Regions from separate parts of the Streptomyces sp. 2323.1 genome, predicted to be linked through region 1. Evidence: riboswitches for the same ligand, from Rfam matches in the RefSeq annotation. Region 1 holds a riboswitch; each other region holds the start of a gene.

Region 1 (10,048 bases):
GATGTACGCCTCGGGCGCCTTGCCCTTGAGCGCCTTGACGGTGGCGACCATCCCGCCGTGGTACTGGAAGTAGTCGTCGGAGTCCGCGATGTCGTGCTCGCGGGTGTCGGTGTTCTTGGCGGCGACCGCGATGCGCTTGTAGGCGGTCTCCATCTCCTCCCGGGCCGGGCGGCCTTCGAGGCCGCGGCCGTAGGCGTAGCCGCCCCAGACGGTGTACACCTCGGCGAGGTCGGCGTCGGTGCGCCAGTCGCGGGAGTCGATCAGCTGGAGCAGGCCCGCGCCGTACGTCCCCGGGCGGGAGCCGAAGATGCGGGTGGTGGCGCGCCGCTCGTCGCCGTGCGCGGCCAGGTCGGCCTGGGCGTGGGCCCGGACGAAGTTGGACTCCGCGGGCTCGTCCAGACCGGCCACGAGCCGTACCGCGTCGTCGAGGAGGCCGATGACGTGCGGGAAGGCATCGCGGAAGAAGCCCGAGATGCGCAGCGTGACGTCGATGCGGGGGCGGCCCAGCTCGGCGAGCGGGATCGGCTCCAGGCCGTTGACCCGGCGCGAGGCGTCGTCCCAGAGGGGGCGGACACCCAGCAGCGCGAGGGCCTCGGCCACGTCGTCGCCGCTGGTGCGCATCGCGCTGGTGCCCCACAGGGACAGGCCGACCGACTGCGGCCAGTCGCCGTTGTCGCTGCGGTAGCGCTCCAGCAGGGAGTCGGCGAGGGCCTGGCCGGTCTCCCAGGCGAGGCGGGAGGGGACGGCCTTCGGGTCGACGGAGTAGAAGTTACGGCCCGTCGGCAGCACGTTGACCAGGCCGCGCAGCGGGGAGCCGGACGGGCCGGCCGGCACGAAACCGCCGTTCAGCGCGTGCACCGCGTGGTCGATCTCATCGGTGGTGGCGGCCAGCCGCGGCACGACCTCGCGGGCGGCGAAATCGAGGATGTCGGCGACCGCGGACGGGTGGCCCGCGGCCACACCGGCCACCGCCGCCGGGTCCCAGTCCGCGTCCTCCATCGCCTGCACCAGGCCGCGGGCGGTGTCCTCGGCCGCGTCGGCGGTGGTACGGGTGGCCGCGGACTCGTCCAGGCCGAGCGCCTCGCGCAGACCGGGCAGCGCGGACCGGCCGCCCCAGATCTGCCGGGCGCGCAGGATCGACAGCACGAGGTTCACCCGCGCCTCGCCGGTCGGCGCCCCGCCCAGGACGTGCAGTCCGTCGCGGATCTGGGCGTCCTTGACCTCGCACAGCCAGCCGTCGACGTGCAGCAGGAAGTCGTCGAAGCCGTCGTCGTCGGGGCGTTCGTCCAGGCCCAGGTCGTGGTCGAGCTTGGCGGCCTGGATCAGCGTCCAGATCTGGGCGCGGATCGCGGGCAGCTTGGCCGGGTCCATGGCGGAGATGGCCGCGTACTCGTCGAGCAGCTGCTCCAGGCGCGCGATGTCGCCGTAGGACTCGGCGCGGGCCATCGGCGGGACGAGGTGGTCGACGAGGGTGGCGTGCACCCGGCGCTTGGCCTGGGTGCCCTCGCCGGGGTCGTTGACCAGGAAGGGGTAGACGAGGGGGAGGTCGCCGAGGGCGGCGTCCGGGCCGCAGGCGGCGGACAGCCCGGCGTTCTTGCCGGGCAGCCACTCCAGGTTGCCGTGCTTGCCCAGGTGGACCATGGCGTCGGCGCCGAAACCGCCGTCGTCGGCGGAGGCCGCGATCCAGCGGTAGGCCGCCAAGTAGTGGTGCGAGGGCGGCAGATCGGGGTCGTGGTAGATCGCGATCGGGTTCTCGCCGAAGCCACGCGGCGGCTGGATGAGGATCAGCAGATTGCCGCGGCGCAGGGCGGCCAGCACGATGTCGCCCTCGGGGTTGCGGCTGCGGTCGACGAACATCTCGCCGGGCGGCGGCCCCCAGTGCTCCTCGACGGAGTCGCGGAGTTCCTGCGGGAGGGTGGCGTACCAGCGCTTGTAGTCGGCGGCCGGGATCCGGACCGGGTTGCGGGCGAGCTGCTCCTCGGTGAGCCACTCCTGGTCGTGGCCGCCGGCCTCGATGAGGGCGTAGATCAGCTCGTCGCCGTCGCCGGACACCAGGCCGGGGACCTCTTCGGTGCCGAAGTCGTAGCCGTCGGCCTGCAGGCGGCGCAGCAGTGCGACGGCGCTGGCCGGGGTGTCCAGGCCGACCGCGTTGCCGATCCGGGAGTGCTTGGTCGGGTACGCGGACAGCACCAGCGCGAGGCGCTTCTCGGCGGCCGGGATGTGGCGCAGCCGGGCATGGCGCACGGCGATCCCGGCGACCCGGGCGGCGCGCTCGGGGTCGGCGACGTACACCGGCAGACCGTCCTCGTCGACCTCCTTGAAGGAGAACGGGACGGTGATCAGCCGGCCGTCGAACTCGGGGACCGCGATCTGCGAGGCGGCGTCCAGCGGGGAGAGGCCCTCGTCGTTCTCCTCCCAGGCGCTCCGCGGCCCGGTCAGGCACAGGGCCTGGAGGATCGGGACGTCGAGCGCGGCCAGCGCACCGGCGTCCCAGGCCTCGTCGTCCCCGCCGGCCGAGGCGTCCGCCGGCTTGCTGCCACCCGCGGCGAGGACCGTGGTGACCAGCGCGTCGGCGGCCCCCAGGGCCTCGATCAGCTCCGGCTCGGGAGCGCGCAGGGAGGCGACGAAAAGGGGCAGGGCCCGGCCGCCGGCCGCCTCGATCTGCTCGCACAGGGTGCGGACGAAGCCGGTGTTGCCGCTCATGTGGTGGGCGCGGTAGTAGAGCACCGCGATCAGCGGGCCGCTGTCGTTGCGGGAGTCCCACTCCAGCGGCCCCCAGGACGGGGCGGGCGCCGGCGGCTCGAAGCCGTGGCCGGTCAGCAGCACCGTGTCGGAGAGGAAGCGGGCGAGCTGGTCGAGGTTGGCGGGGCCGCCGTGCGCGAGGTAGGCGTGCGCCTCGGCCGCGATGCCCACCGGGACCGTGGACTGCTCCATGAGCTGAGCGTCGGGGGCCTGTTCACCGGTGAGCACGACGACGGGGCGGTGCTGGTCCTCGGCGAGCAGCAGGTCCAGGCCCTCCTGCCAGGCGCGGATGCCGCCCAGGAGGCGTACGACGACGAGGTCCACGCCCTCCAGCAGGGCCGGCAGCTCGGCGACGTCGAGGCGGGCGGGGTTGGCGAGACGGTACGGCACCGGGCCCGTGGCCGCGCGGGCGCTGAGCAGATCGGTGTCGGAGGTCGACAGCAGCAGAAGCATGCGAGCGCAGGCCTTCCTCGGGGTGTCCGCGCCCCGGGTGGTCGTATGGACGGCGGGAGTTCCTGACTCACCCGGCACCTGCCGGGTTCACAGTGGCGGGACCGCGCCGGATTTGCACCGGGCTTCCTCCCTGGGGTCCACGACCCCACGCCGTCGCTGGCGTCCGGCGGATCAGCCGACCCACCGACCTGCATAGTAAGGGCTGGACCCGGGGGAGGTAAGCGGGCCTTTGCGACGGGCGGCCCGGGGTGGCCGCGAGGGGGTCCGGGGCACGGTTCCGGCGTGCACCGTCGTAGGTATGCTCGCCGCCATGCCGCCCTCCCCCTCGATACGCCCCCAAGGGGCCGAACCGCCCATACGGGACCGCGGTGACGCCTGCCCGGGAGCGCTGCGGCTGCACTCCGCCGCCGACGGGTACCTAGCCCGAGTGCGGCTGCCTGCCGGTGACTTGACGGTGCGTCAGGCAAAGGCGCTGGCCGACGCCGCCGACCGCCTCGGCGACGGCCACCTCTCCCTGACCTCACGCGGCAACGCGGAGCTCCGCGGCCTGCCCGACGGCTGCGGCGCCGAGCTGGCCGCCCTGCTGCGCGACGCCGGACTGCTGCCCTCCGCACGCCACGAACGCATCCGCAACATCCTCGCCTCCCCCTTGGCCGGACTCGACCGCAACACCCCTGCTGATGTGCGCCGGTGGGCCCGTGAGCTGGATGAACTCCTCTGCACGAGTGAGCGGGCGACCGCCCTCTCGGGCCGTTTCCTCTTCGTCCTGGACGACGGGCGGGGCGATGTGGCGGGCCTCGGCGGGGATGTGAGCTTGGTCGCAGAAGCGGACCGGGCCGGGGAGTCCGCCGGGTCCGGGGGCACCGCGCTGCTGCGGGTCGGCGACGATCCGGCGGCGCTGCGGATCGCCGGCCCGGACGCCCCGCGCGCCGCGCTCGCCGCCGCCGAGGCCTTCCTGACCGCCGCCGAGGCGAGCGGCAGCGGCGCCTGGCGGGTCCGTGAACTGCCCGCCGAACAGCGGCTGACGGCCCGGGAGGTGGCGGCACACCTACACGAAACCGGCATCACCCCCACATATGTGACGCAGCCACCGGCACCCCTCCCCTCGCCCTCCCCGGACTCCTCGGCCCCCGGCATCATCGACGGCCCCGACGGCACGGCCTCGCTCTGCGTCCTGGCGCCGCTGGGCCGGCTGACGGTCGCCCAGTGGCGTCTGCTGAGCGCCGTCGCCGCCGACGACGGCTGCGGCGCGCTGCGGCTGACCCCCTGGCGTGGCATCGTCGTCCCCGGGCTGCCGGCCGGCACCGCCGCCTCCCGGCTGTCCGCGCTGGCCGCCTCCGGCCTGATCACCGACCCGGACTCCCCCTGGCACCGCCTCGGCGCCTGCACCGGACGCCCCGGCTGCGCCAAGTCCCTCACCGACGTCCGCACCGACGCCGCGGCCGCCGTCGCCACGGGCGCCCGCGTCCCCGACGCCCTCGCCGTACCGGACGGCCTGCCCGTCCACTGGTCCGGCTGCGAACGCCGCTGCGGCCACCCCCACGGCGCATGGGTGGATGTGCGGGCAACAGGGGAGGGCTACCGGGTGGCGGTCGTCCGGCCGGAGCCCGCACCGGCCCCCGACGACGCCCCGGCGCCCCCGGCACCACCCCCGCAGCACCCGGCCCCACCAGGCCGAAGCCACACCCCATGAGCCAGCCCACAACCGACAACCCCGAGGCCACAGTGACCGCGTTCGACTACGAGAAGGACGGTGCGGCGATCTATCGCCAGTCCTTCGCCACCATCCGCGCCGAGGCGGACCTCGGCGGGCTGCCCGCCGACGTCAGCCAGGTCACGGTCCGCATGATCCACGCCTGCGGCATGGTCGACCTGGTACGCGATCTGGCCTTCACCCCCGGCGTCGTGGCGAGCGCCCGCGCCGCGCTGCGCGCCGGCGCCCCGATCCTCTGCGACGCCAACATGGTCGCCAGCGGCGTCACCCGCAAGCGGCTGCCGGCGGACAACGAGGTGCTGTGCACCCTCGCCGACCCGTCGGTCGCGGACCTGGCCGCCCGGATGGGGACGACCCGCAGCGCCGCCGCCCTGGAGCTGTGGCGGGACCGGATGGACGGTGCCGTGGTGGCGTTCGGCAACGCCCCCACCGCCCTCTTCCGGTTCCTGGAGATGATCGAGGAAGGGGCGCCCCGCCCGGCCGCCGTCATCGGCATACCCGTCGGCTTCATCGGCGCCGCGGAGTCCAAGGACGCGCTGATCGCCCATCCGTCGAAGCTGGACCACCTGGTGGTGCGCGGGCGCCGGGGCGGCAGCGCCATGGCCGCCGCCGCGATCAACGCCCTGGCGAGCGAGGAAGAATGAGCGTGAGCGAGCAGCAGGCACCCGGCAACGACGGCACCCGGCGGGCGGCCGCCCCCGGCCGTCTCTACGGCGTCGGGCTCGGCCCCGGCGACCCGTCCCTGATGACCGTGCGGGCCGTACAGGTCATCGGCGAGGCCGACGTCATCGCGTACCACAGCGCCCGGCACGGACGCTCCATCGCGCGCGCGATCGCCGCCGAGCACCTGCGCGCCGACCACATCGAGGAGGCGCTGGTCTACCCGGTCACCACCGAGTCGACCGACCATCCCGGCGGCTACCGGGGCGCGCTGGACGAGTTCTACGAGGCCGCGGCGGCCCGCCTCGCCGCCCACCTCGACGCCGGCCGCACCGTCGCCGTCATCTCCGAGGGCGACCCGCTCTTCTACGGTTCCTACCAGCACATGCACAAGCGGCTGGCCGACCGCTACCCGACCGAGGTCATCCCCGGCGTCACCTCCATCAGCGCCGCCGCGGCCCGCCTGGGCAGGCCGCTCGCCGAGGCCGACGAGGTCCTGACGATCCTCCCCGGCACCCTGCCGGAGGAGGAGCTGACCGCCCGTCTGGCGTCGACCGACGCCGCCGTCGTCATGAAGCTCGGCCGTACCTTCCCCACCGTGCGCCGCGCCATGGAACGCTCCGGCCGCCTGCCGGAGGCCCACTACGTCGAACGCGCCACCATGTCCGGCGAACGCACCGAAAAACTGGCCGACATCGACGCGGAGACGGTCCCGTACTTCTCCGTCACCGTCGTCCCCAGCCGCATCGCGAGCCCCCCGCCCGAGGCCGCTCCCACGCCCGGCACCGGTGAGGTGGTCGTCGTCGGCACCGGCCCCGCCGGCCCGCTCTGGCTGACCCCCGAATCCCGCGGCGCCCTCGCCGCCGCCGAGGACCTCGTCGGCTACACCACCTACCTCGACCGCGTCCCGCGGCGCCCCGGCCAGCGCCGCCACGCCTCCGACAACAAGGTCGAGTCCGAACGCGCCGAACTCGCCCTGGACCTGGCCCGGCGCGGCCACCGGGTGGCCGTGGTCTCCGGCGGCGACCCCGGCATCTTCGCGATGGCCACCGCCGTCCTGGAGGTCGCCGCCCAGGACCCGTACCGCGCCATCCCCGTACGCGTCCTCCCGGGCGTCACCGCCGCCAACGCCGCCGCCGCCCGCGCCGGCGCCCCCCTCGGCCACGACTACGCGGTCATCTCCCTCTCCGACCGCCTCAAGCCCTGGGAAGTCATCGCCGAACGCCTCCACGCGGCAGCCGGCGCCGACCTGGCCCTGGCCCTCTACAACCCCGGCTCCCGCACCCGCACCTGGCAGGTCGGCAAGGCCCGCGAACTCCTCCTGGAACACCGCGCCCCCGACACCCCGGTCATCCTCGCCCGCGACATCGGCGGCCGCGAGGAATCCGTCCGCACGGTCCGCCTGGCCGACCTCGACCCACAGCAGGTCGACATGCGCACGATCCTGCTGATCGGCTCCTCCCAGACCGAAACGGCCCGCCGCGCCGACGGCACGGAGATCGTGTGGACGCCGCGGAGGTATCCGGAGAACTGAACCGGCCGCCACAAGGGCGGCGTCGGCTCAGGCGTTGAGGTCCAGGACGCGGATCGGTTCGCCGTCCCATCTCTTCGGGGAGGTGGTGGCGACTATCGCTCCGTCGGGACGGTCGGGCGTGGGCTGGGCTGCGTACTGGCTGTGGGCCGCGGCCCACGTCTCGCGTCCCGCCAGGGCCAGGGCTGCAGGCAGGTCCAGGTCAAGGACGGTGATGCCGGGCAGGGCGGCGAGGTGCTCCGCGGTCCCGGGCCGTGTCCGGTCCGCCTCGACGAGCGCACACGCCGGCGCATAGAGGTACCAGCCGGGTTCGGCGTGGGCGCGGTGGATGAGGCGGGAGGCGAGGACGTTGCCCTGGCCTGCCGCGGTCATCGCGGTGTCGTCCAGGACGATGTGCAGGGCGTCGCTCACCGGCCGGTCACCTGGGCCAGACGCCGGTCGAGCTCACCGTCCAAGTCCTGCTGCTCCGCAGCACTCGGGGCATACCCGTTCCACTTCTTCAGCGCCGTGCGGGCCTTCTCAGCGCGCTCCGCACGCTCAGCCGGGGTCAGCAGGGTCTCCGCCAGACGCGCCAGATAGGCACGCAGCGACAGGCCCTCGGCAGCCGCTATGGCGGCGAGCCGGTCCCTGGATTCCTCAGGGATACGGATATTGGCATCGGACATCGTCGTGCTCCTTCCCAAGCCACCAGGGTACGGGTACGTACCCGTACCCTAGCGTGCCCCGCACCTCGCCCGGCAGCCTCAGCCGAGCCGGCCGTCCTTCACCCCGCCTATGAAGCCCGACCAGACAGCAGCCGGGAAGAGCAGCACCGGGCCCTCGGGGTTCTTGCTGTCGCGGACGGGGACTGCACCAGGGAAGCCGTCGGCGACCTCCACGCAGTTGTCGGCTCCGCCGTCGCTGTAGCTGCTCTTGCGCCACATGGCGCCGACCAGGTCGGGGATGGTGTTCATGGCCTGCTGTCCTCCACCAACTGCCGGATGAATGCTGCTGATTCGGGCGGCGAGAGCGCCGCGTCGCGAAGCTGATCGTAAGACAGGCGGTATCGCTCAACCTCGGCTGGCTCTTCGAGCAGTTCGCCTGACTTGTTGCCTTCCAGGTAGGCAACAGCGCTACCGTCCGCCACCCACAAGAGCCACAGTGAACCACCCATCAGGCTATGCACCCCGGCGGCCAAGGGAAGCACCTGGATGGTCACGTGCTGGGCCTCGGCAGCCTCTGAGATGCGCACCAATTGGTCATGCCAGATCTTGGGATCGGGCACCGGGCGCCGCAAAGCCGACTCGTCAAGGATGATCCGGACGTTCGGCGGTCGATCACGCTGCAACAACTCCTGCCTGCCCAGCCGGGCGGCGACGGCCTCTTCGAGCTCGTCGGGGCTTACGGGCGTGGGCGAAGACGACAGCGAGAAATTGGCGAAGTCCTCGGTCTGCAACAGCCCAGGAACCGTGATCGCGTACGCATGCAGGATCGTCGCCTTCGCCTCCAGCTGCATGAACAGCCGGTACTTGTCCTTGAAGGCATCCAGCCGCGCCAGCTTCCACAGTCGTACGAGCAGCTCGCCCGTTCCGTAGACCCGGTCCAGCGTCTCCATGACCGGCAGCTTCGAGAGGCGTTCGCCGGTCTCCAGGCGGTGCAGATAGGTGCGGTCGTAGTTGGTTTCGTCGGCGAGCTGGGCCAGGGAACGGCCTGACTTGCGGCGTAAATGGCGGAGTTCGCTGGCGAGTACCGCACGAGCGGAATCTTCATTTTCGGGATTGCGTTCGACCATCTCAACTCCCTTTGTTGCCCTGCATGGTGACAACGTCGGATATCTATCGAGATCAGGCTGCGGGCGACAACTCTAGGGCTGCACAAGAAATTTGGCGGTCCACTCAGGACCGATGACCCGAACGGAGAAGAGAGAAAATGGGAATGGCGGAGCGCAGTCCGGCGGCCGGGCGGATCAGGGACGCCGAGCAGGCACGGGACGAGCTGCGGGCGGCGCTGAAAGACGCGGGGATCACCCTCCCGTCGCTGGGGCTCGACATCGTCTCGCTGGCCGGGGACTTTCCGCGTCCGCTCGTGGACCTGGGGCGCTGCACGCCCGATCTCGCACGCCGGATCGCCGCATCACTGCGGAAGGATGCGCCGTGAGTGAGGAGACGGAGACCGAAGACAACGAATGTGGAGGGGAAACACCGCCGGAAGACGATGAGCCGGACGGGACCGACCCCCGGGCGGAATTACGGCAGCGGGTTCGCGAGGTCAATCACCTCAGTCGGAACCGGCCCCGCTGAGAATTCCTCGCAGCCATTCCACCGCCCCCTCCGGATCCGCCGCCACCGGCACCCCCTCCGGCACGGGCGGCCGCTGGACCACAACCACCGGGAGGCCCGCCTCGCGGGCCGCCGTCAGCTTGGCGGCGGTCGCGGCCGCCCCGCTGTCCTTCGTGACGACGACGTCGATGTGGTGCTCCCGCAGGAGGGCCCGTTCGCCCTCCACCGTGAAGGGGCCGCGGTCGAGCAGCACCTCCATCCGGGGCGGGAAAGGCGGCTCGGGGGCGTCGACGGAGCGGACGAGGAACCAGAGGTCGGTGAGGTGGGCGAAGTGGGCGAGGCCCATGCGGCCCGTGGTGAGGAAGATGCGGCTGCCGAGGGCCGGGAGGGCGGCGGCGGCCTCGTCCAGGGAGGTGACCGGGTGCCAGGTGTCGCCGGGTCCCGGTACCCAGCCGGGCCGGCGGAGGGCGAGCAGGGGAACATGGGCGGTGACGGCGGCCCGGGCCGCATTGCCACTGATCGTGTCGGCGAAAGGATGGGTGGCGTCGATGAGCGCGTCCACCGCGTGCGCGCGCAGCCAGCGGGCGAGGCCCTCGGGGCCGCCGAACCCGCCGATGCGGACCTCCCCGACGGGCAGCCGCGGCGCGGCGACCCGGCCGGCGAGCGAGCTCGTCACCCGCAGGGACGGGT
Region 2 (10,048 bases), 1.5 Mb from region 1:
TGACGACGGCCCGCGGCGGCCGGTTCGTCCGCGGCACGGACGGTGCACTGGTGTATCTGCCGTCCGGCCGTGAGCCGCGGCTGTACGCGGGCTCCCGGCGCGGCATCCCGTACCACGCACGGGGCGACAACGCGAAGGGCGCCCACGGCCGCCATCTGCCGCTGCTGCTCACCCCGGAGGTGCGCGCGGCCTTCCGCCGGCGCGCCGACTCCGGCGACCTGCCCGACTTCCTGACGGAGGTCTGGCCCCTGGTGGCCAAGGAGGTGGAGGCGGTCTACTACGAGGCGCTGCTGACGCGGCGCGGCGCGGGCGGCGAGGCGGTGCTCCGCTTCCGGGAGCGGTTCCTGGCCGGCGCGCACCACAGCCCCGAAGAGGGCGACGTCCTGGACGCCTTCGGGATCGCGCCGGACGCCCGCTGGGACTGGGACCGCCTCGCCCGGCCGCACACGGAGCAGTCGTTCGCCGGCCCCGCGGCCTTCCGGGAGTGGCTGCTGGGCCATCTGCGCACGGACGTCGCGCACGCCCGGCAGAACAATGTGTCCGGCCCGGTCAAGGCGGCCCTCGACGTACTGCGGGATCTGCGCAACGAGCTGCGGCAGATCGTCGACCACGGCGGGCTGGCCGGGGTGTCCCGCCGCGACCATCTGGACCGCTGGTACACCCCGCTCAACGCCTTCCTGTCCATCGGGCCGCCGCGGCGCCGGATAGAGGAGATGGCGGCGCTGATCGAGGCGGGGGTGCTGGAGGTCGTCGGCCCGCGGATGGCGGTCCGGCTGGGCGCCGCCGACGGCCGCGGGCCCGGTTTCACGGCCCATTCCCCGGAGGTGACGGGGTCCCAGGTGACGGCGGCGGCGCTGATCGAGGCGCGGCTGCCGGAGCCGGATCTGCGGCGCACCGGGGATGCGCTGCTGGCCCGGCTGCTGGCCGACGGCGGCTGCCGCCCGCACACCGTGGACGGCTACGAGACCGGCGGGCTCGATGTGTCGCCGAGCCCGTACCACCTGATCGAGGCCGACGGCCGGCGCCATCCGCGGCGTTTCGCGGTGGGGGTGCCGACGGAGGGGGTGCACTGGGTGACGGCGGCCGGGGCCCGCCCCGGGGTGGGGTCGGTCACCCTCGCCGATACGGATGCGGTGGCACGGGCGGCGCTGCGGGCGGCGGTTGCGGGGGTACATACAGGTGCCGGGGCGGGCGGAGGCACGGTTCCGGCAGCACGATCGGCCGCTTCGAGCCAAAGGTCCCATATGGCCAGAGGTTGAAGTTGCAAGTATTGATTAGGTTTCCCTAACCTGTGCCTCCAGCGGTTACCCCGTCCCCAGAAACCGTAGGAGCCCCCACATGTCTGCACCCCTGGACTCGTTCGTTCAGAGAGCCACCCCGCACGTCCTCGCGCTCTTCCGCGTCGTCATCGGACTGCTCTTCGCCTGCCACGGCGCGTCCTCGCTCTTCGGTGTCCTCGGCGGCGCCATGGGGCAGGGCGGCACCGTCCCGACCGGCAGCTGGCCGGGCTGGTACGCCGCCGTGATCCAGCTGGCCGGCGGCCTGCTGGTGATCCTCGGCCTGGGCACCCGCCCCGCGGCCCTGCTCAGCTCCGGCTCGATGGCGTACGCCTACTTCTCCACGCACCAGGGCACCGCGCTGTGGCCGATCCAGAACGGCGGTGAGGCGTCCGTGCTGTTCTGCTGGGCCTTCCTGCTGCTCTTCTTCACCGGCCCCGGCTCCTGGGCGCTCGACCGGATCTTCTTCGGCGCGCGCACGGAGCCGACGGCGGCCGCTCAGCAGGAGCCGTCCGCCGCCTGAGGCACCGGCTCCACCCGGCCCCGGCACCTCCGCGGCCCCGCACTTCCCGGCCCGTACGGCATCCCGCCGTACGGGCCGTTCCGCGTTCCCGGGCCGGCCTACCACCCGGCCACCCGGCCGGATGGGGCCCGAGCGCACAGGCGTACGCTGTATGGCTGAAGGGCCGCCCCTGCCGCACCGAGCGACGTCGCGGCGGGGTTCGGACCGGGAGTAGCACGTTGCTGGAAAGCCTGGGGTCCCTCAGTGGCACCCCGTGGGTGTATGTGGTCGTCAGCTGCTCGATCGTGCTCGATGTCTTCGTCCCAATCCTGCCCAGCGGGATCCTGGTGATCGCCGCGGCCACCACCTCCGCCGGCGCCGGGAGCGCCGTGGATGCGGTCGGCCGGGCCGATGTCGCCGCCTCCGTCCACGGCGGTGCCTCTCTGGCCCCGGTGTTCTCGCTGCTGCTGTGTGCCGCCACCGCCTCGGTGCTCGGCGACATGGTCGCCTACCGGCTCGCCTGGCGCGGCGGCGACCGCTTCGACCGCGCCATCGGCCGCTCCCGCCGGCTGACCGCGGCGCAGCGGCGACTCGGTACGGCGCTGACCCGGGGCGGCGGCATCGTCGTCGTCCTGGCCCGCTTCGCACCCGCCGGACGCTCCGTGGTCAGCCTGGGCGCCGGTGTCGCCCACCGCACGGTCCGCGAGTTCCTCCCCTGGTCCGCACTGTCCGGCCTCGCCTGGGCCGCCTACAGCGTGAGCCTCGGCTACTTCGGCGGGCAGTGGCTCGGGACGTCCTGGGTGAGCACCGCCATTTCGGCCGTCGCCCTCTTCGGCGCGGGATCGGCTGCCGCCTTTTTGATGCGGCGGCCGGAGCGGGGTACGGCGGGCTGAGGGGCGGCGGGGCGGCCGGGGCCGCTCGGACGGTGCCGTACGGCGGCGTCGCGGCGTACGGACGGCCCACCGCCGGTACGGGGCAGGCGCCTCCCCGATCCGGAGTAAAATCGGCCGTCACACCACGCCCCCCGTCTCCTGTGAGCCTTCGCGCTCCCCGGACGCCGGACCGGGACCGCCCCCCTGGGCGGCACCCCTCGGCGAGGTCCGAACCACACACGCGAGGCACACTTCGGTGAACCAACCGCCGGTCGTCGAATGGACCGAGGCCGACGAGGCCCGTTCCGCCCGTTGGCGCTCCGAGAACGGCGCTCCGCCACCCCACCGCATCGTCATCGCGGACGACCGGACGAAGGCCGACGACGCCTACAAACTCGCCTGTGAGGGCACCGCGCTGTTGTGGCGCGGCGATTTCCACAACGCCCGCCAGCTGCTGACCGCGATGGCCCGCCGGATCGACCGCCGCCCCCGCAAGGCACCGCCCGCCGACGTCACCCAGGCGTTCCACCTGCACCGCGCCGCGCAGAACCAACGCGCCCGCATCCTGGGCATGCTGCTGGTCCCGCTCGATGCGTCGCTCGCCGTCCCGCTGCACCGCGCCCCGGACGTCCGCGAGGCCTGCGCCAGGGCGTACGGCCCCGCCGAGCCCGCCGGCGACGAGGCGTCCGGGACCGCCGAGGGCGTGGATCCGACCGCCTCCCTGGTCTCGCTGCGCGAGCTGCTCGGCCTCATCGGCGCCAACGAATGGCGCAGGAAGGGCGTGGAGGTCCCGGCGCTCGGCGGCGACCGCATCCATCCGCACTACGGCGTCTTCTCCCCGGCCCGCGGCGAGTACGTCGATCTGGTGGCCGAGGCACCGCTGCCCTCCCAGGAGCTGGCGTTCGACATCGGCACCGGCACCGGCGTACTGGCCACGGTGCTCGCCCGGCGCGGAGTACGCCGGATCGTGGCCACCGACCAGGACCCGCGGGCGCTGGCCTGCGCCCGCGAGAACACCCAACGGCTGGGCGTCGCCGGGCAGGTGGAGGTGGTCGAGGCCGATCTGTTCCCGGCCGGCCGCGCCCCGCTGGTCGTCTGCAACCCCCCGTGGGTGCCCGCGAAACCGACCTCCCCCGTGGAGCATGCGGTGTACGACCCGGGCAACCGGATGCTGCACGGGTTCCTGGGCGGCCTCGGGGACCATCTGACACCGGACGGCGAGGGCTGGCTGATCCTCTCCGACTTCGCGGAACACCTCGGGCTGCGTCCGCACGCCGCGCTCCTCGACGCCTTCGCCGCCGCCGGCCTGACCGTCCTCGGACGGCTCGACATCACCCCCCGCCATCCGCGCGCCCGCGACACCTCCGACCCGCTCCATGTGGCCCGCGCCGCCGAGGTCACGTCCCTGTGGCGGCTGGGCCTCGCGGGCGGGGGCGCGGCCGACTCCCGCTGAGGCCGGGCGGGTTGGCGCCGGGCCGGGACGGTGTGGACCGGGAGGCACGGCCGACGGGCCCGGCCCGTAGGGACCGGAAGTCGCAGCCGCCGGGCCGGGCCCGTAGGGACCGGGAGATGCAGCCGCCGCGCCGGGCCCGTAGGGACCGGGAGATGCAGCCGCCGCGCCGGGCCCGTAGGGACCGGGAGATGCAGCCGCCGCGCCGGGCCCGTAGGGACCGGGAGATGCAGCTGCCAACCCGGCGCGCAGCCGCCCGATGTGGCTCCCGGTCAGGCACGATGGAGACATCATGGATCTCCGGTACCTCCTCTCCCGCGCCCATGGCCTCGCCGCCTCCGCGACGCCCGGCCGGCGCCGGCTGCTCGGGATCACCGGCCCGCCGGGCGCCGGGAAGTCCACCCTCGCCGCCCATCTCGTGGCCGGACTGGCCGGGCAGGCGGCGCTGGTGCCGATGGACGGCTTCCATCTCGCCGAGGCGGAGTTGCGCCGCCTGGGCCGCGGGGACCGCAAGGGCGCACCGGACACCTTCGACCCCGGCGGCTACGCGGCACTCCTGGCCCGTCTGCGCTCCCCCGAACCGGACACCTCCGTCTACGCCCCGGCCTTCGACCGCCGTATCGAGGAGCCGGTCGCCGGCAGCATCCCCGTCGCACCCCACATCCCGCTCATCGTCACCGAGGGCAACTACCTCCTGCTCGACTCCGCCCCCTGGTCGCGGGTGCGCGCACTGCTCGACGAGGTCTGGTACGTGGAGCTGGACGGCGCGGAGCGGATCCGGCGGCTGATCGACCGCCATGAGCGCTTCGGACGCCCGCGTGCCGATGCCGAGCGGTTCGTGCACGCCTCGGACGAGGCCAACGCCCGTGTCGTGGCGGCCACCCGCGAGCGCGCCGACCTCGTCATCCGCTTCACACCCGAAGAGGCCCCGTCCCCCGAGGGCACATAGTTCCCTTCCCCGGCCTCCTTGACCCGGCCCGTCGGCGAACAGCCCGGCCCCCTGACCGCTGCCCCTCGGCGAGCAGCCCGGCCACCGACAGGGCGCCCCAGCCCACGGAGACCGCCACCGCCACCGCCCGGCGGCCGCGCCCCGGCAGCGTCGCACCGAGCAGCACGGCATCCCCCAAGTCGGCGGCGATCCGCACATATGCGGCGGTGCGCAGCGCCGGCCCTTCCGGAGCCAGCGCCAGCGCCAGCCCGCTCACCGCGTCCCGCCAGGCCAGTGGACGCAGCGAGGTCCGGGTCGCCGGGGCGGTGCGCCCCGCGGCATCGGCCAGCCCGGAGGGCCGGGCCAGCAGACCGGGCGCCGCGGCCACCGCCACCCCGTACGCCGCCGTGGCCACTCCGACCGCACGCAGCAAAGAGACCTTCATCCACCGTCCGCCTTCCTCATCCACCGGTCACACGAGTCCCGTCAGGCTCGTTTTCCTCTTCAACCCCTTTCCGCGGCAGCCCCCTTCCCAAACGACATCACGAGTGTCACCATGACACTATGAGTGTCATTGAGGGGGAATCAGTGAGGCGATTCAGCGTCATCGAGGGGGAGTCCACGTCCATGAGCACCATCGAGCGCGACGGCGACGGCGAGGGAGCACCGACGCCGGCGCCCGACGAAGACCTGCTGTACGGCGTCATCCGGCGCCTGTGGCCCCTGCACCGCACGGTCGTGCGCGCGGTGGAACGCGAACTGTCCGGTACGGGCCTGACCGCCGGCGAACACGCACTGCTGGACGCGCTGCATGCCGAAGGCCCGCGGACCGTGCCGCAGTTGGCGCGCGCGATGGACCTGGACCGGCAGCCGGTGCAGCGCTGGGTGAACCACGCCGTCGAACTGGGCCTGGCGGTGACGGCGCCCAACCCCGCCCACCGCCGCTCGTCGCTGATCCAGCTCACGGCCGAGGGCGCGGAGGCGATACGCGGAATCCAGAAGGCCGAGACGGCGCAGCTGCGGCAGCGGCTGGCCGATCTGCCCGCCGAGGACCTCCGCACCGCGCTGCACGTGCTCGACCGACTCGGTGCGGAATTCCGGCACCTCGGGAACGGCTCACACGTTCCACCGGAGGAACCCGACAGTCACGGCAATACCGACGCCCGTCGCATCCAGCCCAGCCCACCGCATCCGACGCACAAAGGACGGCCCAGAGAATGACCCGCAGAATCACCGCCTGGTCCGAGATCGACAACGGCATCGTGCCGGTCGAGGAGGGCGAACTCTTCTACGAGACGGCGGGCTCGGGCCCCGCGGTGGTACTGCTGCACGGCGCGATGCTCGACCAGCACATGTGGGACGAGCAGTTCTCCTGGCTGGTGAACTCCGGCCTGCGCGCGATCCGTTACGACCTCCGCGGCCACGGTCTGTCCTCCACGGTGGCCGGTGACTTCGCCCACCACGAGGACCTGTGCGCGCTTCTCGACGCCCTCGGCGTCCCCCACGCCGTCCTCGTCGGCCTCTCCCACGGCGCCCGGGTCGCGCTGGACACCGCCCTCGCCCACCCGGACCGGGTGTCGGCTCTCGCCCTCGCCTCCCCCGGGATCAGCGGCCGCGCCTTCACCGACCCCTTCCTCCTGGAGCACATCAAGGAGCAGGTGGCGGCGATCGGCGCACCGGACGGCGTGGAGCGCTATATCGAGCACTTCCTGCGGATGTGGGTGGACGGGCCGCACCGCGAACCGTCCGCCGTGCACCCGGGATTCCGTGAGCGGATGCGCGCCTCGGCCGAGGCCAATGTGGAGGTGCATGGCGAGGGGACGGCGGCCGGGATGCCCCTGGAGGTCGGAGCCGCCGGGCGGCTGGGGGAGATCCGGGTGCCGACGGTCGTATTCGACGGCGACCTCGACGGCCGCGACATCTCCGCCAACGCCCATGCGATAGCGCTGTCCGTCCCCGGCGCCCGCAGGATCCGGATACCGGGCGCGGCCCATATGGTCAATCTGGAGAACACCGCGCTCTTCGACCAGGAACTCCATGCCTTTCTCTGCTCCCTTGACCTGTGACGGACGAGCCTCACCCGCCGACGGCGCTCCCGCCCGTCGCCGGATCCGCCCCACGGACCGCACCCCTCCCCCGTGGCGGCTAGAGTGGCCGGGCCGTGGTGTTCGGGAAGACCGGTGACGGACCGTGAGGTCCCAGACCGGAGCGGCCCTCGCCACTGTGATCGGGGAGTTTCCACCCCTTCCGCAGACGCATGACGCCTCTGCGGCGCCACTGACCGCAGCCCGCGGCCGGGAAGGCGGGGGCGGACGCGTGCACCTGTAAGCCAGGAGACCGGCCACGGCATCTCACGAACTGATCCACGAGGTGCTGGAGCGTGACCGCCGGATGGCCCTGTCCACCGATACCCCGACCACCCCTGCCTCCGGCGCCTTTCGCTGGCGACGGCAGGACACCGTCCGTACCGCGGGCCTGATGGCCGTCATAGCCGGACTGCATGTCGTCGCCTTCGGCGTGCTCTTCCTGCTGGTGGTCCCGCACCACTACACCGTCGGCAGCCGGGTCTTCGGCGTCGGGCTGGGCATCACCGCGTACACCCTCGGCATGCGGCACGCCTTCGATGCCGACCACATCGCCGCCATCGACAACACCACCCGCAAGCTGATGGCCGACGGCAAGCGGCCGGTCTCGGTCGGCTTCTGGTTCGCCCTCGGCCACTCCAGCGTGGTCGTCGTGATGGCGGCCCTCGTGGCGGGCGGCGCGCAGCTCGCCGGCATCCTGCTCAACGACGAATCCCGCATGCACCAGATCCTGGGCACGGTCGGGACCACCGTCTCGGGGTCGTTCCTCTACCTCATCGCCGCCCTCAACCTCATCGCGCTGTCCGGGATGTGGCGGGTCTTCCGCGAGATGCGCAGCGGCCGCTACGACGAGGTCGAGCTGGAGCGGCAACTCGACTCACGCGGCTTCATGAACCGCTTCCTGGGGCGGTTCACCCGCTCCGTCTCCCGCCCCGGCCAGATGTTCCCGCTCGGCTTCCTCTTCGGGCTCGGCTTCGACACCGCGACCGAAGTGACCCTGATGGTGATGGCCGGCAGCGGCGCCGCGGCCGGTCTGCCCTGGTACGCGGTGCTGTGTCTGCCGCTGCTCTTCGCCGCCGGAATGAGCCTGTTCGACACCCTCGACGGCACCTTCATGAACTTCGCCTACCAGTGGGCGTTCTCCAACCCGGTGCGCAAGGTCTACTACAACCTCGCGATCACCGGCCTCTCGATCGCCGTCGCCTTCTTCATCGGCACGATCGAGCTGGTGACGGTGCTGCACGACAAGCTCGCCCTCACCGACCCGCTGACCGGCTGGATATCCGGCCTCGACCTCGACAACGTCGGCTTCATCATCGTCGGCCTGTTCGTGGTCGTGTGGGCCGCGGCGCTGGCGTACTGGCGGCTGTCCGGCGTCGAGAAGCGCTGGACGGAGCGGGCCGGGCGAGCGCAGCCGACGAAGCCGGAGGGTACGGCAGGTCCGGCAGGCACGGCAGGTCCGGAGGAAGAGGCGCAGCCGGCGGGGCGGAGCGGACAGGAGGAGCGGGCGGCGTCGGACGCCTGAGGACCACCCCGCCCCGGCCTCCCCTCAGGTGGCCGACCCCGCCGCCGCCCCCGTCATCAGGTCCGGCCCCCAGCGCTCCAGTGCCGCTGCCAGATCGAGCGGGAGCACGCGGTCCGGCTGGTCCGGGCCGGGCCAGTCCTCGCGCGGGACCCGCCACATCACCTCGAACTCGTTGCCGTCCGGGTCCTTGGCGTACAGCGACTTGGCGACGAGGTGATCGCTGGCCCCCAGCAGGGCGCCCCGCTCGACGAGCCGGTCACGCGCCGCGACGAGTTCGCCGAGCGTGCCGACCTCCCAGGCGAGGTGGTACAGCCCGACCCGTCCCGCTTCGGGCCCGGGAGCCCCGGGACCCACGGCGAACAGCCCCAGGTCGTGATCGTTGAGCGAGCCGGGAGCGCTGAGAAACGCGGCGCGTCCCGGCACCTCGACATCCACCGTGAGCCCGAGGGCCTCGGTGTAGAAGGCGACGGCCCGCGCCACCTCACGTACGTAGAGCACCGCGTGATTGAGACGTCGTACCGGCATGGCCCTGCTCTCCGCTCTTCCGCCGCGACACCACCATGGTGCCGCCGCACTCCCCGTTTCCGGCTCCGCTGTTCCTGCCTGCCCCCGGGCCGGCGTGAATTCCTGCCCGCCCCGGGCCGGCATCCATTCCTGCCCCCGCCGGGCTGGCATCCGTTCCTGCCCGGACCGGGCCGGCGTCTGTTCCTGCCCGTCCCGGGCCGGCGTCCGTTCCTGCCCCGCCCGGCCCGGCGTCACTTCCGGACCAGCAGCATCACGCCCGCCACGACCACCCCCAGCACCAGTGCGGCCACACCGCGGACCGGCCGGTGGACCCGCAGGCCGGGCAGGAAGCGGTCAACGGCCAAGCGGCCGGGCCCGGTCAGTGCCAGGGCCGCCGCACCGGCGGTCAGCAGCAGCTCGTACTCCACGCCCTTGGGCGCGAAGAAGCCCCCGCCCCACTTCACGGCCAGGGCGTTGATCATCGTGCCGACGACCGCCGCGGCGGCGAGCGGGGTGAGCAGTCCGGCCACCAGCCCGAGCCCGCCGAGCGTCTCGCTCAGACCGGCGACGACGGCCATCGTCCGGCCGGCCGGATAGCCGCTCATCGTGAAGAACTGCCCGGTCCCGTCGAGCCCCGGCCCGCCGAACCAGCCGAACAGCTTCTGGGCACCGTGGGCCGCCATGGTCAGTCCGAGCGCGAGCCGCAGTACGAGCAGCCCGGTGTCGTAGCCGTACGGAGCGGGCTTGTCGCGCATCGATACGCCGAGGCGGGAGGGCTCAAGAGTGCTGAGGGGGGACGTCATGAGGAGCGCTCTTTCACAGGTCGAGGTCCGGCCCGCGATCCCACGGGCCAGTTACTTGAAACTTCAAGTCACTCTCGACGATACACAGCACCCCCCACGGCGA
Region 3 (10,048 bases), 2.1 Mb from region 1:
GGATGCCGACGACCAGGGGGGTGTAGGCGACCGGGTCGCCGTAGTGGAGGGTCGCCGGGGATCCCGTGGCCGGCATGCCGCGACGGGCCTCGTAGTAGTCGGCGGTGGATTCCGGTATCCAGATGTCGGGCTGCGGGCCGGGACGGTTGAGGGGGTCGACGCCCCTGTCGGCCGGGCGGCCCTTGCCGGTGCCGCGGGCCTCGCCCTGCCAGCGGTCGGCGGCCGCGAAGCCCTGGTCGACCTGGTCCTTGGCCGCGGAGTACACGGTGATCTGGGCGCGCCGGCAGCCGTCGGGGAGGTCGCCCTCGCCGCTGAGGGGCCGCAGGTTGGCGCCGGACATCTCGTAGTCGAAGGCGGCCTGGCGCAGGGCGGGTTCGGCCTCGGGAGCGGTCAGCAGGCGCAGTTCGAGGGCGGGCGGGCAGGGCGCGTCGGCGTTCGGGAGGTTCAGCACGACGAGGCCCGCGGCGGCCGGGACGAGGATGATCGCCGACACCAGCAGGATCCTGAGCCAGTGCTGGAAGGAGGACTTCAACCGGCGGCGCAGCCGGATCCGCAGCGGGGTCGGGGGCCGTATCTCGGGGGTGGCGAAGGACAGGATGACGTCGTCGACGGTGTTCTGCTTCGCCGACCGCGGTTCCCAGATGTCGCCCATCGGGGTCCGTTCCGCGGCGAGTTGTTCCCGCAGCACCCGGACGAGGTCCTCGAAGGTGACGCACCGCCTGCCGGGTAAGCCCTGTTCCAGGGTCTGGCGGACGGCACGGGTGAAGACACTGCCCCCGGTGGGCTCCTCGCCGCTGAAGATCCGGCGGTTGGGCTGCGCGGCCATCAGCAGCGACATGGGCTTGCGGCAGTTGTGGAAGGCCTCCCCCGCGTTCCCGGCGTAGCAGCACTCCAGGATGATCACGATCCGGTCGGCCCGGGCGTTGTCGAGGTAGGACAGCACCATGTCCTGCCAGGAGACGGTCTTGTGACGCCGTTCCGAGGCGCCGACCATCAGCTGCAGATTGCCGCCGTCCCGGCCCACCCGGCCGTGGCCGGAGAAGTAGACCAGCAGCAGTCCGCGCGCCTCCTGGGTGACGGTGTCCAGCGCCTGTTCCACCTCCCACGGCTCCTGCGGGCGGCAAACGACGACCTCGCCCCGAGTGAACAGGTCGGCGCCGGGGGCGAGCAGGGCGCGTTCGAGTTCCTGGGCGTTGTCCTTCACCGCGGGGAGCGGGCGCAGATGACGGTAGTCGTCGACACAGATCAACAGCGCCCGGTTGACCTTGCCCCGCGCGTCGTATTCGGACATCCGGCTCAGTCCCCGGCGGTGCTGCCGCTTCCGTCGTCCGGGCGGCCGGGATCGGGGGGTTCGGGCGCCGGGACGCCCGGGCCCTCGTCTGCCAGTGCGCGCAGGCCGCCGGCGCCGGCCCCGACCGCGACGGCGGGCCGTTCGCCGGTGTCCCGCTCCTCCCGGCGGCGGCGCAGCCACTCCTTGAGGGCGATGCTGAGGCTCTTGGTGATCTCGGCGGCGACCGCCCCGACGATGACCAGGACCAGATCGTCGACGCCGACGGCCATGTCGCGCGGGGCGTCGCCGTCGTCGTGCGCGTCCGCCGGGCGGGGCCGCAGCGCCCAGTCGTACTGCCGCCGGGCCAGCCACGGCTCGCGCTCCAGCCAGGACTTGAGGTCCTCGATGTCCTGATCGGGATTGTTGGTGCCCGTGATCCTGATGCGGATCTCGTGACGGTCAGCGCGCTGCGGCATCCCCCGGCCCCCTTCCGGCGGCCCCATCGCCGCCGTGCTCCCGATAGTGACGTGGAATCAGGGGCGCAGGCAACCGTCTGTGATCCGGCCACCACGCTGTGGCGTGCACCACAGCCCATGCCACGGGGCAGCGTCGCAGGTCAAGGGTGAGTTGACGGGCATTCGCGGGGCGTGGTGGACTGCCCGAGCCATTCGGCGACAGCTGAGGAAGTCCGGTGCGAATCCGGCGCGGTCCCGCCACTGTCACCGGGGAGGGTTCCTCCAGTGAAGGCCACGGTCCATCTCGCGGACGCCGGACGGCGTACGCGCAGGGCTGGAAGGCCGGAGGACTCGCCGATCCGGGGAGCCAGGAGACTCATGTCGCCGTCACGTCGAGCCAGGGCGCGGACCCTGAGTGAGGACATACCGCCATGCCCGGCTGCCCGTCTAGAGCTCCACTGCCCGCTGCTGCAGGGCCCCTTCGAAGTGTAGGGCGAGGCGCCGCGGGCTGGGCGGAATGTTGTGGACACGCCCTAGCGGCGGTCTGACCCGATGCGCGGCGAACACGCGGGATATGCGTGCGGCGCGGCTCTCGGCTTCCTCGGCGACCTGATCGCGGCGGATCCCCGGCGCGGCCATCCGGTGGCCGCCTTCGGCCGGGCCGCGGCCGCCGTCGAGCGCCGGCTGTGGCGCGACCACCGCGGATACGGGGCGGCCCATGCCCTGCTGTGTGCGGGCGGTGCCGCGGCCGGTGCCGCGCTGCTGGTGCGCGCCGTACGGGGCGCCGCGCCATCGCCGTCCCCGCTGCGCGGCTCCGCCGGGGTCGCGCTGACCGCGGCGACGGTGTGGGCCGTACTGGGCGGCACCTCGCTCGGCCGGGAGGCCCGGGCCGTCGGCGGGGCGCTGGCGGCGGGTGACCTGGAGGTCGCGCGCGAGCGGCTGCCGCATCTGTGCGGACGTGACCCGCAGGCGCTGGACGGGCCGCAGATGGCGCGTGCGGTGGTGGAGTCGGTCGCCGAGAACACCTCGGACGCGGTGGTGGGTGCCCTGGTATGGGGTGCGCTGGGCGGAGTGCCCGGGCTGGTGGCGTTCCGGGCGGTGAACACCCTCGACGCGATGGTGGGGCACAAGTCCCCGCGCTACCGCCGTTTCGGCTGGGCCGCGGCCCGGCTCGACGATCTCGCCGGCTGGCCCGGCTCCCGGCTGACCGCCGCCCTCACCGTCCTCGCGGGCCCCGGCCGGCGCACCGCGCTGCGGGCCTGGCGGGCGGACGGCGGCGCCCACCCGAGCCCCAACGCGGGCCCCGTGGAGGCATCGTTCGCGGGCGCGCTGGGCGTACGGCTGGGCGGCACTCTGGCGTACGGCGGGCGGGTGGAACACCGTCCGGTGCTCAACGGCGGGGCGCGGCCGGTCGCGGTGTCCGACATCGAGCGGGCGGTGCGGCTCTCGCGGCGGGTGAGTGTGTGGGCGCTGGTGGCGACGGTGGGGGCTCGGGTGGGGTTTGGTGCTTTGAGGGCGGGGTTCGGTACTGGGCGGGCGACGGGGGCTCGGGGGGCGGCGGCTCGGGCGGGCGCGGGGCGGCGGCTTGGAGTGGGGCTTGGGCGTAGGGCGGGGCGGGTATGAGGCCGTCCGTTTTTTCCTCGCTGCCTGCTTTTTCCCCGGCGCCTGCTTTTTCCCCGCCGCCCACCCCCCTTCGGGGGGTGGGCGGGTGTAGTGACCCGAAGTGCCTCCGGGGAGTGGGTGGGTGGAGAGACCCGAAGTCCCTCCGGGGAGTTGGCAGGTGGACAGACCCGAAGTCCCTCCGGGGAGTTGGCAGGTGTAGCGACCCGAAGTCCCTTCGAGGAGTGGGCGGGTGGACAGACCCGAAATGCCTTTGCGGGGCGGGCGGACGTAAAGACTCGAAGTGCCGCACGTACGACTCAAGACAGCCGGAGCACCGGCGTAGGAGGAGGACCCCGTGAACGGGCGGTTGAAGGCAGCCGGCGGGGCGGTCGGTGGTGGCCTGTTGGTGGCCGGTACGACGTCCGATGCCGGCAAGAGCGTGGTGACGGCGGGGATCTGCCGCTGGCTGGCCCGCCAGGGCGTCCGGGTGGCACCGTTCAAGGCGCAGAACATGTCGCTGAATTCGTTCGTCACGCGCGAGGGCGCGGAGATCGGGCGGGCCCAGGCGATGCAGGCCGCCGCGGCGCGGGTGGAGCCGACCGCGCTGATGAATCCGGTGCTGCTCAAGCCGGGCAGCGACCGCAGCAGCCAGGTGGTGCTGCTGGGGAAGCCGGTGGGTGAGCTCAGTGCCCGTGGCTACCATGCCGGGCGCCAGGAGCAGTTGCTCGGCACCGTCACCGACTGCCTGGCAGAGCTGCGGCGGACGCACGACGCGGTGATCTGCGAGGGCGCCGGCAGCCCCGCCGAGATCAATCTGCGGCGCACCGACATCGTGAACATGGGCCTCGCCCGGGCCGCCCGGATCCCGGTCGTCGTGGTCGGCGACATCGACCGCGGCGGGGTGTTCGCGTCCTTCTTCGGCACCACCGCGCTGCTGTCGAAGGAGGATCAGGCGCTGGTCGCGGGGTATCTCGTCAACAAGTTCCGGGGCGATGTGACGCTGCTGGAGCCGGGCCTTGCGATGCTGCGCGGCCTCACTGGACGGCAGACGCTGGGCGTGCTGCCCTTCGCGCACGGGCTGGGCATCGACGAGGAGGACGGCCTCAGGGTGTCGCTGCGCGGCGCGGTGCGCGAGAGCGTGGTGGCGCCGCCGCACGGCGCGGAGGTGCTGCGGGTGGCGGTCTGCGCCGTGCCGCTGATGTCGAACTTCACGGACGTGGACGCGCTGGCCGCGGAGCCCGGCGTGGTCGTGCGGTTCGTGGACCGGGCCGAGGAGCTGGCCGACGCGGATCTGGTGGTGCTGCCGGGGACCCGGGGCACGGTCCGGGCGCTGGAGTGGCTGCGCGCGCGGGGGCTGGCGGACGCGATCGCCCGGCGGGCCGCCGAGGGCCGGCCGGTGCTGGGCATCTGTGGTGGCTTCCAGATGCTGGGCGAACTCATCGAGGACGAGGTCGAGTCGAAGGCGGGCACCGTCGAGGGGCTCGGGCTGCTGCCGGTACGGGTGCGGTTCGCGGCGGAGAAGACGCTGGCGCGGCCGGCCGGTGAGGCGCTGGGCGAGCCGGTGGAGGGGTACGAGATCCACCACGGGGTCGCCGAAGTGACCGGCGGGGACGAAGAGTTCCTGGACGGGTGCCGGGCCGGCTCCGTATGGGGCACGCACTGGCACGGCTCCCTGGAGAGCGACGGCTTCCGCCGGGCCCTGCTGCGACGGGTCGCGGCGGACGCCGGCCGGGCCTTCGTGCCCGCCCCCGACACCTGTTTCGCCGCCCTGCGCGAGGAGCAGCTGGACCGGCTGGGCGATCTGATCGAGGAGCACGCGGACACCGCCGCGCTGCTCCGGCTGATCGAGGAGGGGGTACCGGACGGGCTGCCGTTCGTGCCTCCGGGGGCGCCATGAGGGGTACCCCAGGGACGAATACGGAGCTCGACGGCGACGTGGAGGACGACACAGCATGACAACCCCGCACGACACGACCCCGCAGTACCCCTTCAGCGCGGTGGTCGGCATGGACGACCTGCGGCTGGCGCTGCTGCTGAACGCGGTGAGCCCCGCGGTCGGCGGTGTGCTGGTCCGCGGCGAGAAGGGCACCGCCAAGAGCACCGCGGTGCGTGCGCTGTCGGCGCTGATGCCGGCCGTGGACGTGGTCGGCGGCTGCCGCTTCGCCTGCGCCCCGGACGCGCCCGACCCCGGCTGCCCCGACGGGCCGCACGGCACCGGCGCCGCCGAGGAACGCCCGACACGGATGGTCGAACTGCCCGTCGGCGCCTCCGAGGACCGGCTGGTCGGCGCGCTGGACATCGAGCGGGCCCTGTCGGAGGGCGTGAAGGCCTTCGAGCCGGGTCTGCTGGCGGACGCCCACCGCGGCATCCTCTACGTCGACGAGGTCAATCTGCTCCACGACCACCTGGTGGACCTGCTGCTGGACGCGGCCGCCATGGGTGCCTCGTACGTGGAGCGGGAAGGCGTCTCGGTACGGCACGCGGCGCGCTTCCTGCTCGTCGGGACGATGAACCCCGAAGAGGGCGAGCTGCGGCCGCAGTTGCTGGACCGGTTCGGGCTCACGGTCGAGGTCGCCGCCTCGCGCGAGCCGGACCTGCGGGTGGAGGTCGTACGGCGCCGGCTGGCGTACGACGCCGATCCGGCCGGTTTCGCGGCGCGCTGGGCGGCCGAGGAGGACGAGCTGCGCCGGCGGATCGCCGCGGCGCGGGAGCTGCTGCCGGGCGTGACGCTGGGGGATGCGGCGCTGCGGCAGGTCGCCGCGACCTGTGCCGCGTTCGAGGTGGACGGGATGCGCGCGGACATCGTGATGGCGCGCACCGCCACCGCGCTGGCCGCGTGGGCGGGGCGGACGGAGGTCCTGGAGGAGGACGTACGGCAGGCCGCGCTGCTGGCGCTGCCGCACCGCCGGCGCCGTAATCCGTTCGATGCGCCGGGCCTGGACGAGGACAAGCTCGACCAGACGCTGGAGGAGTTCGGGGCGGACGAGGGCACGGGCGGCGACGACGATCCGGAGCCGGACGGTCCGGACGACGGCCCCGGCGGGGGCGGCCCGGAGGGCGGCGGGCGCCCGCCGCAGGACGGCGGCCCGGACGAGTCGGCGCCGGGCCCCGAACTCCCGCACCAGCAGGAGCGGGAGGCCCCCCAGGAGCAGCCCGCGGCCCCGGAGCAGCAGGAATCGGGGCCGACCCCGGAACCGGCCGAGCAGAGCGCACCGGGCGCGGGCGGCGAGAAGGCCGCGGTCGGCGCCACCGAGCCGTTCCGCACCCGGCGGCTGGACGTGCCGGGGCTGGGCGAGGGCGCGGACGGCCGCCGGTCGCGGGCCCGCACCGCGCACGGCCGGACGACCGGCGCCCGGCGCCCGCACGGTGCCCTGGGCAAGCTGCACCTGGCCGCGACCGTGCAGGCCGCGGCGCCGCACCAGCGCGTACGCGGCCGCCGCGGGCCGGGCCTGGTGGTGCGCCGGGACGATCTGCGCGAGGCGGTGCGCGAGGGGCGCGAGGGCAATCTGGTGCTGTTCGTCGTGGACGCGTCCGGGTCGATGGCGGCCCGGAAGCGGATGAGTGCCGTCAAGGGCGCGGTGCTCTCGCTGCTGCTGGACGCCTATCAGCGGCGCGACAAGATCGGCATGATCACCTTCCGGGGCGCCGGCGCCGAGCTGGCGCTGCCCCCGACGTCCTCGGTCGAGGCGGGTGCGGCCCGGCTGGAGCAGCTGCCGACGGGCGGCCGTACGCCGCTGTCGGAGGGGCTGCTGCGGGCCCATGAGGTGCTGCGGGTGGAGCGGATGCGGGATGCCTCGCGGCGGCCGCTGCTGGTGGTCGTCACCGACGGGCGGGCGACCGGCGGCCCGGAGCCGGTGCTGCGGTCCGCCCGCGCGGCCCGGCTGCTGGCCGCCCAGGGCACCGCTTCGGTGGTCGTGGACTGCGAGGCGGGACCGGTGCGGCTGGGGCTCGCGGGCGAGCTCGCCCGTGAGCTGCAGGGCACCGCGATCACCCTCGACGAACTGCGCGCGGACAGCGTCTCCGCGCTCGTACGGACCGTGCAAGGCAACAGGAAGGCCGCGTAATGCCGCAGGGACAGCCGTCCGTCGTACCGAACGACGGGCTCACCACCCGCCAGCGCCGCAACCGCCCGCTGGTGTTCGTCCACACCGGCCAGGGCAAGGGCAAGTCCACCGCCGCCTTCGGGCTGGCGCTGCGCGCCTGGAACCAGGGCTGGCCGGTCGGGGTGTTCCAGTTCGTGAAGTCGGCGAAGTGGAAGGTCGGCGAGGAGCGGGCGCTGAAGGTGCTCGGGGAGTCCGGCGAGGGCGGCACCGTCGCCTGGCACAAGATGGGCGAGGGCTGGTCCTGGGTGCAGCGCGACATCGCCTCCAGTGAGGACGCGGCGCGCGAGGGCTGGGAGCAGGTCAAGCGGGATCTCGCCGCGGAGACCTACAAGCTGCTGGTGCTGGACGAGTTCGCCTATCCGCTGAAGTGGGGCTGGATCGACACCGACGAGGTGGTGTCGGCGCTGCGCGACCGCCCCGGCACGCAGCATGTCGTCATCACCGGGCGGGGCGCCCCCGAGGCGCTGCTGGACTTCGCCGATCTGGTGACGGACATGACGAAGGTCAAGCACCCGATGGACACGGGCCAGAAGGGCCAGCGGGGCATCGAATGGTGACCACGGTGAAGGGGGCGGGTACGGCATGAGCGGCGGTGCGGTCCCCCGGCTGGTGATCGCCGCGCCGTCGTCGGGCGCGGGAAAGACGACCGTGGCCACCGGGCTGATGGCGGCGTTCACCGAGGCCGGGCTCACGGTGTCGCCGCACAAGGTGGGCCCCGACTACATCGACCCGGGCTACCACTCCCTGGCCACCGGCCGGCCCGGCCGCAATCTGGACGCCTTTCTGTGCGGGACGGACCGGATCGCGCCGCTGTTCCTGCACGGTGCGGCGGGCGCGGATCTGGCCGTCGTCGAGGGCGTGATGGGGCTGTTCGACGGGGCGTCGGACCGGGGCGAGCTGTCGTCGACGGCGCAGGTCGCGAAGATCCTGCGGGCGCCGGTGGTGCTCGTGGTGGACGCCTCCTCGCAGTCCCGGTCGGTGGCCGCGCTGGTGCACGGCTTCGCCTCGTGGGACCCGGAGGTGCGGCTGGCCGGGGTGATCCTCAACAAGGTCGGCTCGGACCGTCACGAGCAGCTGCTGCGCGAGGCGATGGACTCCTCGGGGGTGCCGGTGCTCGGCGCGCTGCGCCGCGACGGGCGGGCCGGGACGCCGTCGCGCCATCTGGGCCTGGTGCCGGTCGCCGAACGGCGGGCCGAGGCGCTGGAGTCGGTGGGCGAGCTCGCCGCGCGGATCCGCGAAGGCTGCGATCTCCCGGCGCTGCTGGCGCTGGCGCACAGTGTGCCCGAACTGCCGGACGCGCCGTGGGATCCGGCGGCGGAGCTGGCACCGGTGACGGGGACGGCCGCGGCCGCCCCCTCCGCCAGGCCGCGGATCGCGGTCGCGGGCGGCGCCGCGTTCACCTTCTCGTACGCCGAGCACGCCGAGCTGCTGGCCGTCGCGGGCGCCGAGGTGGTGCCCGTCGACCCGCTGCGGGACGAGCGCCTGCCGCCCGGCACCCAGGGGCTGGTGATAGGCGGCGGCTTCCCCGAGGTCTATGCGCCGGAGCTGTCGGCGAATGAGCCGCTGCGTGCGGCGGTGGCCGAACTGGCCGCCTCGGGGGCGCCGGTCTCCGCCGAATGCGCCGGGCTGCTCTATCTGTCCCGGTCGATCGACGGGAAGCCGATGTGCGGGGTGCTGCCCGCCGAGGCCCGGATGACCGAGCGGCTCACCCTCGGCTACCGGGAGGCGGTGGCGCTGCGGGACAACGCGCTGGCCGCGGCCGGGACCCGGGTGCGCGGCCACGAGTTCCACCGCACGGTGCTGGAGCCGGGGGCGGGCGCGGATCCGGCCTGGGGGCTGACGCACCCGGAGCGGCGGGTGGAGGGCTTCGTGGCCGGCGGGGTGCATGCCTCGTATCTGCATGTGCACTGGGCCGCCGAACCGGCGCTGGCCGGGCGTCTGGTGGCGAGCGCGGCGCGGATCGCCGCGGGCCGGGGATGAGCCGGCGGGCGGCCGGCGAGCCGACGGCGGCGCTGGTCGCCGGCGTCGGAGCGCGCCGCGGGGTCCCGGTCGGCGAGGTGCTGGAGCTGCTCCACGCCACGCTGGCCACGGTGGATCCGGCGGCCCGGATCGTCGCCCTGGCGACGGTGGCGGACAAGTCGGCGGAGCCGGGTCTGCTCGGCGCGGCCCGCCGACTGGGGGTGCCGTTGCGGTCGTTCCCGGCGGCGGACCTGGCGGCCGTACGGGTACCGGCGCCGTCCGCGGCCGCGGCGGCCGCCGTCGGGACGCCGAGCGTGGCCGAGGCCGCCGCACTGCTGGCCGCGGGGCCGGGTGCCGAACTCCTCGCCGGCAAGCGGAAGTCGGCGCCGCAGGGCCGGCCGGCACAGGCGACCTGCGCGCTCGCCGGGCCGGCTGTAACGGATCACGGTGGGGTTACCGCTGGTAGGGAGGGAGCCACCGAGGCCGCCTCGGGGGCTGCGGATATCGTCATGACCTCGTCCAACCCGCCCCGCCGTGGCACGGATCGGCGGACGGCGGCCGTCGGCGGCCCGGCGCCCGACAGCACAACCACCGGCACCAAGGAGACCCAGTGACCCCTCCTCCCGCACTGCTCATCGCCGGTCACGGCACCCGTGACG

The links. Region 1 has a riboswitch for cobalamin ahead of cobN (cobaltochelatase subunit CobN). Riboswitches for the same ligand answer to the same signal wherever they lie in the genome.
Region 2: another riboswitch for cobalamin. It lies ahead of CPH93_RS24385 (HoxN/HupN/NixA family nickel/cobalt transporter); the one in region 1 lies ahead of cobN (cobaltochelatase subunit CobN).
Region 3: another riboswitch for cobalamin. It lies ahead of CPH93_RS26875 (cobalamin biosynthesis protein); the one in region 1 lies ahead of cobN (cobaltochelatase subunit CobN).

What each region holds. Positions count from the first base shown of each region.
Region 1 is NZ_LT907981.1:4,125,423-4,135,470, reverse strand. It holds gene cobN (cobaltochelatase subunit CobN) at 1-3,195, opposite strand, end outside; cobalamin riboswitch at 3,230-3,390, opposite strand; gene cobG (precorrin-3B synthase) at 3,494-4,888, shown strand; gene CPH93_RS17580 (precorrin-8X methylmutase) at 4,885-5,553, shown strand; gene CPH93_RS17575 (precorrin-2 C(20)-methyltransferase) at 5,550-7,103, shown strand; gene CPH93_RS17570 (hypothetical protein) at 7,131-7,511, opposite strand; gene CPH93_RS17565 (hypothetical protein) at 7,508-7,765, opposite strand; gene CPH93_RS17560 (DUF397 domain-containing protein) at 7,844-8,053, opposite strand; gene CPH93_RS17555 (helix-turn-helix domain-containing protein) at 8,050-8,871, opposite strand; gene CPH93_RS17550 (hypothetical protein) at 9,015-9,236, shown strand; gene CPH93_RS17545 (cobalt-precorrin-6A reductase) at 9,357-10,048, opposite strand, start outside.
Region 2 is NZ_LT907981.1:5,665,841-5,675,888, reverse strand. It holds gene CPH93_RS24425 (FAD/NAD(P)-binding protein) at 1-1,259, shown strand, start outside; gene CPH93_RS24420 (DoxX family protein) at 1,339-1,800, shown strand; gene CPH93_RS24415 (DedA family protein) at 2,019-2,672, shown strand; gene CPH93_RS24410 (methyltransferase) at 2,908-4,104, shown strand; gene CPH93_RS24405 (nucleoside/nucleotide kinase family protein) at 4,394-5,050, shown strand; gene CPH93_RS24400 (hypothetical protein) at 5,013-5,474, opposite strand; gene CPH93_RS24395 (MarR family winged helix-turn-helix transcriptional regulator) at 5,618-6,250, shown strand; gene CPH93_RS24390 (alpha/beta fold hydrolase) at 6,247-7,095, shown strand; cobalamin riboswitch at 7,175-7,389, shown strand; gene CPH93_RS24385 (HoxN/HupN/NixA family nickel/cobalt transporter) at 7,421-8,638, shown strand; gene CPH93_RS24380 (VOC family protein) at 8,663-9,163, opposite strand; gene CPH93_RS24375 (DoxX family protein) at 9,394-9,945, opposite strand.
Region 3 is NZ_LT907981.1:6,234,782-6,244,829, reverse strand. It holds gene CPH93_RS26885 (caspase family protein) at 1-1,291, opposite strand, end outside; gene CPH93_RS26880 (hypothetical protein) at 1,297-1,746, opposite strand; cobalamin riboswitch at 1,951-2,103, shown strand; gene CPH93_RS26875 (cobalamin biosynthesis protein) at 2,278-3,348, shown strand; gene CPH93_RS26870 (cobyric acid synthase) at 3,683-5,224, shown strand; gene CPH93_RS26865 (putative cobaltochelatase) at 5,280-7,391, shown strand; gene cobO (cob(I)yrinic acid a,c-diamide adenosyltransferase) at 7,391-7,987, shown strand; gene CPH93_RS26855 (cobyrinate a,c-diamide synthase) at 8,013-9,410, shown strand; gene CPH93_RS37645 (cobalamin biosynthesis protein) at 9,407-10,003, shown strand; gene CPH93_RS26845 (sirohydrochlorin chelatase) at 10,000-10,048, shown strand, end outside.